3 regions of the Paenibacillus filicis genome follow, and region 1 is predicted to be linked to each of the others. Evidence: riboswitches for the same ligand, from Rfam matches in the RefSeq annotation. Region 1 holds a riboswitch; each other region holds the start of a gene.
The links. Region 1 has a riboswitch for ZMP and ZTP ahead of WMW72_RS19505 (bifunctional 5,10-methylenetetrahydrofolate dehydrogenase/5,10-methenyltetrahydrofolate cyclohydrolase). Riboswitches for the same ligand answer to the same signal wherever they lie in the genome.
Positions count from the first base shown of each region.

Region 2: it holds a riboswitch for ZMP and ZTP, as region 1 does, so the genes downstream of both, WMW72_RS22855 (DJ-1/PfpI family protein) here and WMW72_RS19505 (bifunctional 5,10-methylenetetrahydrofolate dehydrogenase/5,10-methenyltetrahydrofolate cyclohydrolase) in region 1, are expected to answer to the same signal.
Region 3: it holds a riboswitch for ZMP and ZTP, as region 1 does, so the genes downstream of both, WMW72_RS12980 (TetR/AcrR family transcriptional regulator) here and WMW72_RS19505 (bifunctional 5,10-methylenetetrahydrofolate dehydrogenase/5,10-methenyltetrahydrofolate cyclohydrolase) in region 1, are expected to answer to the same signal.

Region 1 is NZ_JBBPCC010000013.1:29,180-34,240, forward strand. It holds gene WMW72_RS19485 (GNAT family N-acetyltransferase) at 1-184, opposite strand, end outside; gene WMW72_RS19490 (P-loop NTPase family protein) at 255-809, opposite strand; gene WMW72_RS19495 (TetR/AcrR family transcriptional regulator) at 938-1,573, opposite strand; gene WMW72_RS19500 (MBL fold metallo-hydrolase) at 1,579-2,298, opposite strand; gene WMW72_RS19505 (bifunctional 5,10-methylenetetrahydrofolate dehydrogenase/5,10-methenyltetrahydrofolate cyclohydrolase) at 2,469-3,320, opposite strand; ZMP/ZTP riboswitch at 3,381-3,462, opposite strand; gene ilvD (dihydroxy-acid dehydratase) at 3,508-5,061, opposite strand, start outside.
Region 2 is NZ_JBBPCC010000016.1:137,089-142,149, forward strand. It holds gene WMW72_RS22845 (helix-turn-helix domain-containing protein) at 56-1,684, opposite strand; partial or broken gene WMW72_RS22850 (Rpn family recombination-promoting nuclease/putative transposase) at 2,233-3,084, opposite strand; ZMP/ZTP riboswitch at 3,272-3,351, shown strand; gene WMW72_RS22855 (DJ-1/PfpI family protein) at 3,409-3,981, shown strand; gene WMW72_RS22860 (AraC family transcriptional regulator) at 4,077-4,979, shown strand.
Region 3 is NZ_JBBPCC010000007.1:149,750-154,810, reverse strand. It holds gene WMW72_RS13005 (alpha/beta fold hydrolase) at 1-135, opposite strand, end outside; gene WMW72_RS13000 (nitroreductase family protein) at 320-958, opposite strand; gene WMW72_RS12995 (MerR family transcriptional regulator) at 1,075-1,434, shown strand; partial or broken gene WMW72_RS12990 (winged helix-turn-helix transcriptional regulator) at 1,455-1,688, opposite strand; partial or broken gene WMW72_RS12985 (arginase family protein) at 1,692-2,521, shown strand; gene WMW72_RS12980 (TetR/AcrR family transcriptional regulator) at 2,580-3,161, opposite strand; ZMP/ZTP riboswitch at 3,428-3,507, opposite strand; gene WMW72_RS12975 (GMC oxidoreductase) at 3,582-5,061, opposite strand, start outside.

The sequences.
Region 1 (5,061 bases):
ATACTGAAATTCCGACAATCCCTATGATCTCTTCCTGATCTTCATAAGCATACAATTCCAGCTCATCGCTATTCTCGTAGGCTTCCGTAACGGCCTGCAAGCGCTCGGGATCGGGAAATACCGAGTAGCCCAGCAGCTCTTGGATAGCTTCTTCTTTAATTCGTCCTTTAGCGGATACCAGCATGTACATGTTCCTCCGTTTTCAAGCTCCTGCGGCTTGCTTCACAGCTGCCGCAGGAAGCTTCCTTGTTGCTTTAATCCCCGGCAGCCTCAAGCCGAACTTCTGCCTGGGCAGTCCATTCTGTCAGATAGGGCTCGAGCCCGCTGCTGTCATCCAGTACAATCAGCTTATGCTCATAAGGCTGGAGCAGGCTCATAATATCCGGACGGCTCTGTCCGTCGAATTCCCGGTTCCAGCGCAGCAGCTGCAGCAAATCCCACAGCGACTGCTTGTAATTTCCCGTCTCCAGGCCCAGACGCTGCCTGAAGAACCGGGAGATGATCCGATTGCGTCTCTTGCTGGCAGGAGGATCGAGATAGATGATGACATCCGCCTGCCGGAAGCTCTCGCTCAGCCACCGGTGGTGAACCCCTTCGATGATCCATTTCTTCTGGGAGAGCACGCTCTGCAGGATGGCGCTGCGAATTTCATCGGGATTGCGGATATCGGCTCGCGCTGTACGCATCCAAACCATATTGTCCGTCTGATAATGAGGAAGCGACAAGCGCTCGGCGGCCTGTCCGGCCAACCATGTCTTGCCGCTCCCAACAGAGCCGATGATATGAATTTTGCCCGGGCAGCGGGCCATTGACCAAGGTACGGCGCATGCGATAAGACCTCAACCTCACTTCTTGGATAGGGGTATATGCCCCTATTATAAGGGATCATCCCTTAGGTTTCCAACCTGCGGCGCGATTGAGCCTGAATCTGGACGTCTCAGTCTTCCTCCGGCTGCTGTGCATGCTTCAGGACTTCGCCCTGCGTTCCTTCCGTATTCGCCGGCATACTCTGCAGCCTGACGATTCCCGCCAGATACGTATCGATCAGTACCTGCAGCGTGACATCCAGATCCAGCGGAAGCTTGAAGGCTCCCTGCTGCTCCAGCGAAGCGAAGCCGTGCAGCAGACTGCGGAAGCTGCGGATCGCATGCAGCTTCATCTCATCTGACAGTTGATACGCATCCAGCACCCGGCTGATCAGCCCGAGCGTAACCTGGCTCGCTTGCTTGTGTTCGGCATCGCCTTCGGCGGGCGCCTGCAGGGTAGCTTCATAGAGACCCGGATGGCGGCGGGCATACGCGACATAGGCAAGGCTCATCGCCCGGATCGCTTCATCGCCCGAGCGTCCGACAGCGGAGCTCGTCAGATCCGAGGTTAACTGGGATAGGCCATGCAGCGCAAGCGCACGTCGCAGGCCCGTCAGGCCGTTGACATGATTGTACAGAGAGGGGGAGCGTACCTTCAGCTTCTGGGCGAGTGACGCGAGGCTAACTTCCTTGTAGCCCTGCTGGTCGGCCAGCTCTGTCGCGGCCTGGAGGATCGCCCTCAAATCAAGTCCGATTCTCGGGGACATAACCGTCACGCTCCCTTCCCGTTCAGATTGGCTTCCGCTTCCCGAATCGCCCGGTCCATCACTTCCCCCGGCTGCCGGATCAAATCGCCGTGTCCAACAGCTAGCAGCGTCGGGTTGAGCGCTCTCAGCCTGCGCACACTCTCCAGCGCAGAGTGCTTGTGCCAGGTCGCCCAGGCCGGGAACGGGAACCAAGGCACCCATTGCCCGCTTACCGCAATACCTCCGCGGACCTGCATCGCATCGCCTGCGATCAGATGGCCGCTGCGCTGGTCATAGAAGGCCATCGACCCCGGTGTATGGCCTGGTGCCGCTAGCGCGAGCAGGGAACCTACCCGGTCGCCGTCCTGGAGCAGCACATCCGGCCGCGTCCGGACGTTCTTGGGCAAGCTACCGCGGACTGGCGTATCCGGCTCTCCGGGCTCCATCGCGAGATCGCCGTTCAGAAGCTTGGCGTCCCGGCGGGACAAATATACCTTCGCATCCGGCAGCTCCCGCTTCAGCATATCGAGCGCTCCGATATGATCGCTATGCGGGTGAGTAAGCACAATACGGGTAATCGGCTTGCCGAGCGATGCGGATGTCTCTAGAATTCCCTTGCCGCTTACAGAGATACCGGCATCAATCAAGGTCAGCTCTTCTCCTTCGTCGATCAGATATACATTCACCGGAAACCAGGCTGGGAAAACCGTCAATTGAATCAAGCTTTCTATTTGGACTGTACGCATAAGAAAGATCACTCCTCAAAACTAATATAGTTAGTATTAATATAACTAATACCATTAGTTTTAACAAGCTTTTTATTTATTCATGGTCGTTTGCTGAGGCTAGACGCCAAACCTGCAGTGCGGAACTCCACTCCAGTTCCGCACTGCACCGCGATAAGAATTACATCGTTCTATCGGATGGATCTAGCCTGCCTTTCGGCAGCCTCCACGGTATGCTTCAGCAAGATCGCGATCGTGACCGGACCTACGCCCGCCGGTACTGGCGTAATGGCGGCGGCATGCGGGAAGCACGATTCATAGTCCACGTCCCCGATATTGCCTTCATTATATCCTGCATCGATTACGACGGCGCCCGGCTTGATCCAGTCTCCCTGGACAAAGCGAGGCTTGCCCACAGCTGCGACCACGATATCGCCAAGCCGCACGATCTCGTCCAGACGGGCCGTTCGGGAATGGCAAGTCGTGACTGTGGCATGACGGTTCAGCAGCATCGCCGACACAGGCTTGCCCAGAATCGGGCTTCTGCCGATGACGACGGCATGCTTGCCTTCGATCGGAATGTTGTAATCATCCAGTATCGCCATGATCGCCGCGGGCGTGCACGACGGATAATCGGCGAAGCCGAATGCATTTTGGGCGAAGCCCAGCGTCGTGACGCCGTCCACATCCTTATCGATCCGGATGGCCTCGAACGCAGCCCGCTCATCGATATGAGAAGGCACGGGATGCTGCAGCAGGATGCCGTGCACTTGGCTGTCGCCATTCAGCTTATGAATCGCCGCGATCAGCTCCTCAGTCGTAGTCTCTGCCGGCAGATCGACGCGTACCGACTGCATGCCGAGGCGTCTGCACATGTTGCCCTTCATCCGCACATAGGTCGCGGAGGAAGGATCGTCCCCAACCAGAATCGTGGCCAGGCACGGAACGATTCCTCTAGCCGCCAGCCCCTGGATACGGTGGGCCAAATCCTCCTTGATGGCCGCCGCCACTCGATTTCCGTCAAGAAGCCATGTTTCTGTCATCATTTGCTCAGCCCTTTCTGTTCTGCTGAGAAGCATAAAGAGGCAAGGGGAATATCCCCTTACCTCTGCCCAGGCGTACGGCTGAAAATCCGTATGTGCTTCCTCGTGGTACTCCACGTTTACGCCAGTCACACATACCCGTTATTTATCTCTCATTATACGTGTACCCGGTGACGGTTTTCAAGCCTTATTCCCATAAATCCGTCACCGCGCCGCGGGACGCGGACGAGACCAGCCGGGCGTACTTGGCAAGTACCCCTGAGGACGCCTTGAGCGCAGGCGGGGTCCAGGCTTGCGAACGGAGCTCCAGCTCCCCCGCCGTAACAGCGAAGGAGATTTCTTGGGTTTCGCTGTCGATCGTCACGCTGTCTCCTTCCCGGAGAAGAGCAATCGGCCCGCCAACCTGTGCCTCAGGCGCCACATGACCAACCACGAAGCCATGCGAGCCTCCCGAGAATCTGCCGTCCGTGATCAGAGCCACCTCGCCACCCAGTCCTTTGCCGACGATCAGAGCAGTCACAGACAGCATCTCCGGCATGCCCGGACCGCCCTTTGGACCACAATAGCGGATGACAAGAACATCGCCCCGCTGGATCTCATCGCGCATGATCGCCTCGGTCGCCTCGGCTTCGCTGTCATAGACGCGGGCCGGACCGGTGAAGCGCAGCTTCTTCATCCCGGACATCTTCGCAATCGCGCCGTCCGGGGCCAGGTTGCCTTTCAGAACGACGAGCGGGCCATTCGGCTTCAAAGGCTGGTCGAACGGACGGATAATCTGCTGCTCTGGCTGTAAGGGTGCCGCCTCCGCCAAATTCTCGGCCAAGGTCTTCCCGGTGACCGTCAGGCAGTCGCCATGAAGCAGGCCTTGCTCCAGCAGCAGCTTCATCACACCAGGTACACCTCCGATATCATTGAGGTCCTGCATTACATACTTCCCGCTTGGCTTCAGATCGGCCAGATGAGGTACCTTGACGCGGATACGCTCGAAATCGTCATAGGTCAGATCCACCCCAACCGAGTGGGCGATCGCAATCAGATGCAGGAATGCATTCGTAGAGCCGCCGAGCGCCATGACGACGGTAATCGCATTTTCGAAAGCCTTCTTCGTCATAATATCGCGCGGATAAATTTCCTGCTTCAGCAGATCGATCACTTTCTTCCCCGCTTCGGCACATTCCGCCGCCTTATCAGGCGAGATAGCAGGTGTTGAAGAAGAGCCGGGCAGGCTCATGCCGAGCGCTTCGGCAGCTGAGGCCATCGTATTGGCTGTGTACATGCCTCCGCAAGCTCCCGGGCCCGGACAAGCGCTGCATTCCACCTTATACAGCTCAGCGTCCGTGATCTTGCCCTCATGGTATTGACCTACCGCCTCGAAGGCGCTGACGATATCCACATCCTTCCCGTCAAGCTTGCCTGGCTGGATCGTGCCGCCATACACGTACACGGAAGGCAAATTCATCCGGCCGATGGCCATCAGGCAGGCCGGTGTATTTTTATCGCACCCGCCTACGGCGACGAGGCCATCGAACCGCTCGGCATTGGTCACGATTTCGATGGAATCAGCAATGGCTTCCCGGCTAGGCAAGGAGAACGACATCCCTTCATGCCCCATCGAGATGCCGTCCGATACGGTGATGGTATTAAAAATCAGCGGTGCTCCGCCATGCTGCTGAGCCCCTTTTTTGGCCTGAAGGGCCAGCTCATTGATATGCATATTACATGGTGTCACTTCGCTCCAAGT
Region 2 (5,061 bases), on a different contig from region 1:
CATTCTCACTGATCACTATAACAAGTTCACTAATCCATGTACATGTCAGATTAGTCTAGGTTTTTTTGGACAAATGGGGCAGCAGGTAATGGATGACATCATCCAGCTGTGCACCCAGTGCAGCTGGCCCGTAACCGTACCATTTGGTCATATCAACCGGGTATACACATTGCTGCTTCACAGCCGTTCGGGCAAGCCACTCGGGACTTTTCATCATCGTCGCTGCACGTAGTCTTGCTGCCGGATTATTCTCAATGGATACCACATAATGATCGGCATCGTATCCGGTTAATTCAGGGATCGAAAACTCGGGGTGCTCTAGCCCTTGAACGCGCATGGACGCAACAGCCTGAGGAGGTGTCAGCTTCAGGATATCGTAGAGTAAGTCAGCGCCCATATAGCCATAGGCATAGATTAACGAACGATCGCTGCGCACATTAAGGATAGCAACGGTCGCCCCAGGATTCAATGTACGACGCAAAGCTTCCCGAATCTGTCCTGCCCGCTGATCGAAGGCATCCAGCCAGTTGCGCGCTTGCTGCTCCATACCTGTTAACTGAGCAACATTCATAAAATGTTGTTTCCAAGTCACACCGCGCCAAGGAATCTGTATGACTAGACCCACCTGGTGATAGGGTTCAATGTGCGGGTCATCGCCTTCTGCAAGAGGATACAGAATGATATCAGGCTTGACGCTCTGGAGAATCTGCAGCCGTCTGGACTGCTGTGTCTGCCAGTAGAGGGGGTGAAACGAAGGGGAGACTTGAGATAATTGAAAATGCCCATTCACCCAAGTATCGGTAATGGCCGCACAAGGCGTAACGCCGAGCGAGAGCAAGTCCAGCGTATAGGCATGATCCAAGGAGGCGATTGTATGGGGCTTCCGTACATATATCGTTGGAGACATTCCAGTGACCTGCTTGAATTTACGGCTCAAATAAAATTCATCGGAATACCCCACCTGGCGGGCAATTTCGTTTAAGGATTGTCGGGATTGAAGCATAATTGCCTTCACCTTATCAATGCGTATACGATTGAGATATTCGTTAAAGGTAAAGCCAGTGCGCTGCTTGAAGCTTGACGTGAATTGACGCAGGCTTAAACCGGATAGGCTTACCACATCATCTCTTTGGATTTTGCGGTCATAATGCGTGTGCAAATAAGAAATAACCTGGTCCATACCGTCCAGCTGTTGGGTAAAAGAAATACAATCGGGCTGTTCAAGTGCCCAGCTTGCATCGGCGAATAGAAGCATGAATTGAGCTTGTACCGGGAGACGCTGCGATAGGCTGTTATACAGCCGATTTTCGTAGGCATCAAATAGCGCGGATGCCTGATCAAGCAGACTGGCATGATTCAGTTCAGCGAGCGTCGGCATGAGCGGGGAGTCTGTGGACGATTCCTCGCCTATCCATTCGTAGTCGCAGGCATAAAAACGAAGCTGTCCGGCGGACGTTGAGGTCTCGGTCAGATCTTTTCCAAAATGAATGGATGTATGTGGCGGCAGGCATACACAACTGAAGCCTTCCAGCCTATGGGTGTGGTTGTTGATCGTCACTGTAGCTGCATGTGCCTGTATCACGAATAAGCTAGAGGTATTCCGGTGATAGCGAAGGCCCTCGGTGTGCAAGGCCTCTGCATGCCTATACATGTTGCTCAGTACAGGAAGTCCTGAATGCTTCATACGAGTGCCAGCTCCTTCTAGGATGCTTTTCTTCATTAAAAGTATAAGGGAAGGGCATTCGTTCGCGCAAAGAGCACCTAAATCCCGCCATCCTAGTGATGGGAAGGTGAACTTATCGTCTTGCTCAAGCCATGGGCGGACAACTGGCTTTGGCTCAATGACTTTGCATCGGCAGCTTCGTCGTAGATGTGATTCTTGCACGAGTAGATTCTCAATCGTAGTCAAGGAGACCGATGAAAATAAGCGTTGTTAGCTCCTCCGAGGATTCTCACTGTGCTGTTGGAGTCCTTCGAGCGAAGGAGTTCTCATGGAAATAAAAAGTGGACAATCCGATTGCGACAGGTGAAGAGATAAAGGGGTAAGGCTGCTCCGTAAACAGCTCGCAAACAAGAAATCGGAGAAAGTGGCTACAACAAGCACGAAACTAGTCACTGCGAGGTAGTCGGCGTGCCTGATAGGCTGATTGTCGGAGCGACAAAGGTCTCGTTTAATCTTCTATTCATGTAAGAGCCAGCCCTATTCGGCTGACTCTTGTATGAATAGACTGTTCAATTGTGATTTTTTAGACCGATAATTTCAGCTTCAGGCAGCCCGGAAGCTTTGATAATAATGGATGTTTCCACTCCGAGGCTAAGAAGCTCTAACGCCATTTCAATGGCTTTCCTTCGTTCGCCACGAGCTTCGCCTTCGGCTAAAGCCCCCTCAATCATGGAAGCTTCATCATGTAAATACTTCTGTCTATCTTCATACAATCGGCGGGCTTCTGCGTCCTGACTAAGAAATTCTAACGTATCCATAGCCTTTTTCAATACAGGTTCGTTCATCGTCAGCACCTCCCAATTGGATCTATCGACACCCTTCAGGAACAGCAACCAGTTTACCAATCCGCCGCTTTCAACGGGGGCAGCTTGGTCACCGAGCTTTGATAATTCGAGAAAATGTAGTTCTATATCATCGATAAGTGGAATGCCAGTACGGTCTTCACGTAGATGAAACACATTATGATATTCATTGTTTGGAAGGAATGAATAATTTAATATGTTGATGGTAACACATTTCTTCAGCATCTTGTAGGAGTGACCCTCTTGTAGCTGTCCACTGTATAGTTTGCTCCAATAAAACATGGTTCTTTTCTCGGTGTCATACTTGTTGAACAGTTGCATCTCAACGTTGATGAGTTCACCTTCTGCTGTTTTGCCACGAATGTCAAGAATGGATTACTTGTCGCGGGGAGCGTCCTTATCGGTATAAGGGTTCAGCAGAGTGATTTCCGTTAAAGGAGGCCTACCGGCTTCAATAAACGTCGTGTTTAAGAATGCAAGCAGAACATCTCGGTTTTCGTCACTGCCGAAGATGCGTTTGAATAAAAAATCATTTCGAGGATCAAGCAGTTCGTTCATCCGTAATCAACTCCATTCATTATTAGTATATCATCTAGCTAAGTTCTTAGACACACCTAAGCAGACACGCTTGTTAATGAATCACATATCTGCATCAACAAATGAATTTGGTACGAATAGAACCCTTCTCGCCTACGCAGGATTGTGCTTGATTAATCCAAGCTTCCGGCATACAATATAGTAAATATTTGGTATGTGCAACTGGCGTAAACGTGGAGTACCACGAGGGAGCACATAGTCATATCGCCGTACGCCTGGGCAAAGTATTTGATCTTCGATCAGATGCTTTTTTTATTTCACTTGAGGAAAGGTCAGGTGTAGGGAATGAAAATGGCGTTTATATTGTTCGACAAGATGACAGCGTTAGATTTTGTTGGCTTCTATGAAGCTGTAACGTGGATGGGGATTCTACGAGCGAAGGAAGAGGTATCCTGGGATTTTTGCTCGAATCAAGAGGAAGTCACCGATGATCGAGGATTAACGATCAAAGTTAGTCAGGTCTGCCCCGAGCTTTCGGTCTATGATTTGATCTTTATTCCTGGGGGGCTATCGACAAGGCAGCTGAGATTTGATACCGATTTTATATCATGGATTCAGACGGCACGAGATGTGGAGTACAAGGTATCGGTCTGTACGGGGGCTTTGATTCTGGGAGCTGCGGGGTTTCTGGACGGGAAGAAGGCAACAACCAACCCTTCTGCCTATGATCTGTTGGCACCTTACTGTGCAGAAGTGATCAGAGAACGCTTCGTCCGAGACGGTAACCTGTTTACGGGCGGAGGCGTGTCAGCTTCGATTGATTTGGGGCTGTATGTGATTGAGTCCCTTACCAGCCCAGAGGTAGCGCGGCAGGTCCAGGACAAGATGGACTACCCGTACTATAGGTCGATGCGATAGAAGCTGAATGGTTAGAGCAGGTGGAACAAACAGCAAAAAACGTCAAGAACAAAGGTTCGTATTCGTTTATAATCAAGCAGAAAGGAAGAGGGTGAATGTCAACTTATGAAGGCTTGATGCAACGGGTGGTGGATGAGATCGAGGCGAGGCTGGGCGAGGAGCTTACCCTGTCTTCGCTGGCTCAGCTGGCGAATTTCTCAGACTTTCATTTCCATCGGGTTTTTCAATCCATCGTGGGTTGGCCGGTGATGGAATATGTCCGCGGGCGCAGACTGTTCCATGCGGCATGCCGGGTGGCCGGGACGAAGGATAAGCTGATGGATATCGCTTTGGACTACGGGTTCGGCACACCGGAAACATTCATCCGAGCTTTTCGCAAGATGTATGGCATGACACCAGGGGAGTATCGCAAGCAAGGTCTGCGCCCCCATGCCTCTGATAAAGCCAACGTGCTTGAGCGGAGGCTCAATCTCGACTCAGGAGGAATTCGCATGGAATTTCGCGTGGTTACCAAGCCCGGCTTTGATGTGATTGGCTACTCGATCCGCACCCGTAATAAGGACGGTCAGAACAACCGGGATATCCCGGCTTTCTGGCAGCGGTATTTGCAGGAGAAGCAAGGACAGGCCTTGTATGAACAAGCGGCTTCGACAGCGGAGTATGGCATCTGTGGAGACTTTGATATGGATACCGGTGAGTTCACTTACATCATAGGGGTGGAGGCCAAAGAGGGAGCCATTGTACCGGAAGGGGCCATTCGCCGGCACTATCCGGAGCAGACCTATGCCGTATTTACGACCCCGAAGGCGGCTCATGATCAATTTACTACAGCCATTCAGAGCACGTGGAACGCCATTTTCAGCGAGTGGTTCCCTCAATCCGGCTATGAGCACGGAGGAGCCGCTGAATTTGAATATTATGATGAGCGCTGCTGGCAGGACCGCAACGAGCTGCTTGAGATGGACATCTACATTCCGGTCAAACCCAGGAACGGTTAGATTCTGCACCACCAAGGCGGCGAGTTCAGCGAGCGTCCTTGATCACGGCGGATAAGACAAAGAGCGGCAGCCTCACGAGGCT
Region 3 (5,061 bases), on a different contig from region 1:
TCCTTGGAAATCGAGTATTTGACTCGCAAAGGCTAGTATTCCTCGGGAAAATCCGCTATGTAAGAATATAACCGGGCTTCCGCTGCCCATCCGTTCGTAATAGATTTCTACACTTTTACCTGGAAGATAGGGCACTCTTATTCAGCTCCTTATTCGTAGCAAATGTCGTTTTTGCAGTAATCCATACAAGAAGTTCTACACCATCGGCGGATACTCCTTTTTCCTGAACCTCAGTTCCCTCCTTCTAAGAGAAATAAAAAAAGCGCTGGAAAAATCCAGCGCTTAGCCCTACTCATAACTTCCACTAACTCCGCAAAGACTATCTCCAAAATACAATCTTGTCAGCACCCAATCGAACGGACTCATGTCCCTCTTCTTTGGCTTTTCCGATGGAAATAATCATGACTGGGGCATAGCGTTCCTCATCTAGATCAAATGCTTTTGCTACCTGATCAACTTCAAAGCCTGCCATTGGATTCGTGTCATACCCATGTGCACGAGCCACTAACATGAACTGCATCGCAAAGAGGCTGCTATCGATTTTTGCAACTTCAACTTTGATTTCTTGTGGCAGCGTCGGATACATCGACAGTATGGTTCCGAGTTGTCGATCTCGTACTTCAGCTGGCATTTTCCCTTGTTCCACGGCTGTATTGTAAATTTCCTCCACATATAATTCGCTCTGAGTATCCCCAAAAATGATTAACATGGCCGATGAAGTATCGTTTTGTGCTGTATTGAAGCGCACAAGAGGTCTTAGTTTTTCTTTTCCTTCGGGAGTGTCTACGACGACTACACGCCAAGGCTGCATATTAGCAGAGGAAGGAGCCAGGCTAGCTTCCGAAATCATTGCGCTCATCTCTTCTTTGGATATTTTAATGCTCTCATCATAATGACGCACAGAACGCCGTCCCTTGACTATATCGGTGAAATCATTGTTTAGAATATGGTTAAGCATAAAACCTCTCCCTTTGATAACGTTAAATTTTTGACATGGGCTATGTCGTTCGTTATCATATTCGTATTATGAACTATGAACCTAAGTTTATAGCAATAGATACAGGAGGTCATGCTATGAAAATAAATGATGTTTCCAAATTAACGGGTCTGCCCATATCCACTTTGAGATTCTATGAACGTAAAAACCTGATTCCAGGCCAGTTTGTTCAAAGAGATGTCAATAATTATCGTATTTATTCGGATGAGATTGTTGAGTTTCTAAATGATGTGAAGCTGCTTTTATCCGTCGACTTTTCTATAGACGAGTTAAGGTTGCTTGTAGATCAACAAATTAACTTATCCTACGAGGCCAAGAAACAAATGGTTGAGCAAAAAATCAAGGAAATGGATGAGATCCAGAAACGTTTGAGTGCGTCGAAAAAATTCTTGTATGCAGTCTTGGAAGGAAAAGCCAATTTTCAAACAAAGTGTTGAAAATGCGATATGCAAGTTACCTATTCATTCGAGCTTTGATGTGTGACTCCCCACTCGCATAACCCTTCCAAAACGGGCAATAAGCTTTCCGCTTTCTCTGTGAGCGTGTACTCGACTTTAGGCGGAACTTGAGGGTATTCGGTCCGTTTCACCATACCAGCTGCTTCCAATTCTTTAAGCTGTGAACTCAACATTTTATACGTGATAGCCCCTATCCGCCTTTGAAAGCGAACCGGTTGATTTTCGGCCAGGAGTTGATGCCGCAATGGCAAGGGGGCAACAACCCTAACTACTCTTTTGGAGCCGAGCTGCTTGCTTGGCTGGCTCCTGATAATGATCAGCCCCTTATTCATGTTCCCGTTCAAGCTTATGACGGAAATCCGCTTGAAAACGAGAACGGCATCTATGGAAAAAACAGCTGCTTGAACAATTAGAGGCTGCTCAACATATCATTCATGCTCATAAGCCGGATCGCATAGTTATGTTCGGTGGGGACTGCTTGGTCGAACAAGCCCCATTTGCCTATTTAAACGAACGATACGGCGGGAATTTAGGGTTAGTTTGGATCGATGCACACACCGATTTAGGTAGAATTTTCGGGTATGACTACGGCCATACTTTGCCTCTTGGGAATCTGTTGGGAGAAGGCGATGCAGAGTTCGCCAAGCATGTGAACATCCCACTCAAACCTGAAAATGTCTTCTTCGCAGGATTAGATGTACAAACAGAGCTAGATACAGAAATCATTCAAAGACTAGGCCTTAGAACGGCTGGCACCCAAGAGTTAATGAAAAGTACTGAATCTATAAAAGATTGGATTAAACAAAGCAACATTGAGCACCTGGCCATTCATCTTGATCTAGATGTGCTTGATCCTAAGGAATTTCGCTCTTTATTATTCGCCAATCCTGATGCACATTATGATTTTTCCGCGGCTGGAACCATGCAAATGCCGGGGCTCCTTCATCTGATTAAAGAACTATCTGAAGAAGCAGATGTTGTTGGATTAGGTATTACGGAGCACATGCCGTGGGATTCTATAAACTTGAAGAAGCTGCTTGGAGAGATACCTATTTTGAATAAGTAAGGTCATACAGACAAAAGCCAGGATGACATCTCATCCCGGCCTTTTGCGGTACTAGCAACTATAACACAGCCTTCAACCCCATAAACCAAACGGCCATATACTGCTTGGTGATCTCCGTCATCTGGTCACGGTCGGAATGCGTCCGAATCATATCGAAATATCCTTCGAGAAAAGCGACGGCAACCGGTCTCGATACTTGCAGGCTTAAAGGGTTAGTTGGGTACTTGCGATTGTATTCATTTATATGGATGCCCATATGTTCGGCCAAATGATCGAAAAACTCGGCTTTGGCCCCCTCATACGCTGTGCCCGAGCTTCGGTATAACAAAATAAGCAGCCCTTCCCTATGCTCGTACACGAGCTCTGCAAAAATAGTACCGATCTTGTCGATGACGGCTCCTCCTTCGATCGGCTCTTTCTCATTCACTTGAATGAGCTGCAATAGCTGCTCATAAGCCGGCTTGACGACCGCCTCGAACAACGACTCTTTATTCGGGAAATAGCGATATAAATTACCGACGGCCACTCCGACTTTGCCCGCTATATCTTTCATCGATGTTTTGTCGAAGCCAAGCTCCAGGAACGTCTCTCCAGCGCGGCGTAAAATCGAATGACGAATTTCTTCCTTTAACACTTGCATATGATGAACCCCCATTCGCTAATCAAATCGTAGATAAATAAACAGCCTCTGTCAAGAACCTGGGCAATAACAACAACCATTGCAGCTTTCGATTGATATGACGGGCAGCTTCAAGTCCGTTAATAACGAATTATTATTCATTATTATGTGTTTCTTTGGCGATGTCTGCGCCAATAACGAGGGTGTTTTTTCATTCAATCCTCAAATTAATTCATTACAGGAATGGCTCCTATAAACAATAAAGAGATAATGGTGATTTTATCCATTATCTCTGCCCAGGCGTGCGGCGTTATAAATATGTGTTCCCTCGTGGTTCTCCACGTTTACGCCAGTCACATATATAGAATGAATGTAAAAATGTTCTCGTTATCGGGCGAGCATAGACATTCGGGCTGAATCTTTTGTACGCGGTAAGTCGTTTTAAGCTTGACGGATGATATGATCGGCCGTCCGGATGGCCAGAGCGACCGTTGACAACGTCGGATTCGCTGCAGATATGGAAGGCAACGCGCTGTTGTCCGCTACAAATAGACCGGATACGCCAAAGATCTCTCCATATGGATTCGCCGCTGCCGTCTGCGGATCGGTGCCAATCCGGCAGGTTCCCGAGAAATGTCTGGCACGTCCGGGATACAGAACACAAATCGGGGCTTTTAGAGTAACCCCCAGAACTTGAACAATATGCTTCACACTTTCCAAAGCTTGTCGAATCACTTTTTTATCGGTATCACTGTAAGAAAAATGCACTTGCAGCTCAGAAAGTCCAAGTTCGTCCTTTTTCAGAGGATCAAGCATCACGCAGTTGTCATAACGCGACTCGGTTTGTCCGGCTCCAAAAACAAAAAGTCCCAAATCTTTGAGTACCGGTTGCTCCTCAAATTTATAAACGTAATACTTGTCAAACCTTTGAAGTTCAACCTGGAACGGGGATTGATCCGACTCGGGGATGTATAGACTTAAATTGCCAAGGACTTCAGAGAATTGATCGCGTCTGACAAATCCATCTGCCCAGATCCCTGAATGTGCCGCAAGATAATGCCCTATCGCTCGATTTTGAATACCCGAATCAAGCAATATTCGCGGAGTTTCAAACGTACTAGCTGATATCACCACTTTTTTAGCTTTAAGCGCGAACTTTCTTTGATCTCGAGTGATGACCTCCACACCTACTGCCTGTTCATTGTCGATTAACACCTTGACTGCACGGGCATTCACAGCAATATCGACAGGTCTGCGGTTCAATGCACGAGCAAAAAAATGAATCGAGCTGAAAAAAACGTTGGAGTGGAGCATTCCATACTGTGAGGATGCCAAATCGACCGCCATCGGTCTGTAGGACGCATGGGCATATCCATTTTGCTGAAGACGTTGCAGCAAAACCTCCGAGAATGATGAACCTTTGGCAAAATCCGTATTCACATTCATGATTCGCTCCGCAATGGTGTAATAATCATTCATCTCTTGTATCGGAACCGGCCATTTTGCAATCTCGGTATTCAACATGCGCGGAGTCACTGCCCCCCAAAATAATGTCCCCCCGCCAAATACCAGTTTCTTGACGAAGCCTGAATATTTCGGTCCAATAGGTTTGTACTGCTTCTCAGCAAGCATATAACCTTGTTGGAAGTTGATCGTAGGCACATTTAAGACGTGAGTAGGCATGAAGAGATCCCCTGCTTCCACAACGCCGATCTTTTTCCCATTGTTTCCCCACTGCTCGGACAATCGCCAAAGAACGGCGCCGCCTCCTGCACCGCTGCCTATGATTAAAACGTCATATTCCGAGTCGGCCATTTGCTCCAATGGAGTAAGCGGGAGCCAATGATCGAGTTTTCCTTCAACAATCGAAGGGGGACACATCCCGATATCGGACGGCTGTCCCTCCTCAGGGAGCCTTATT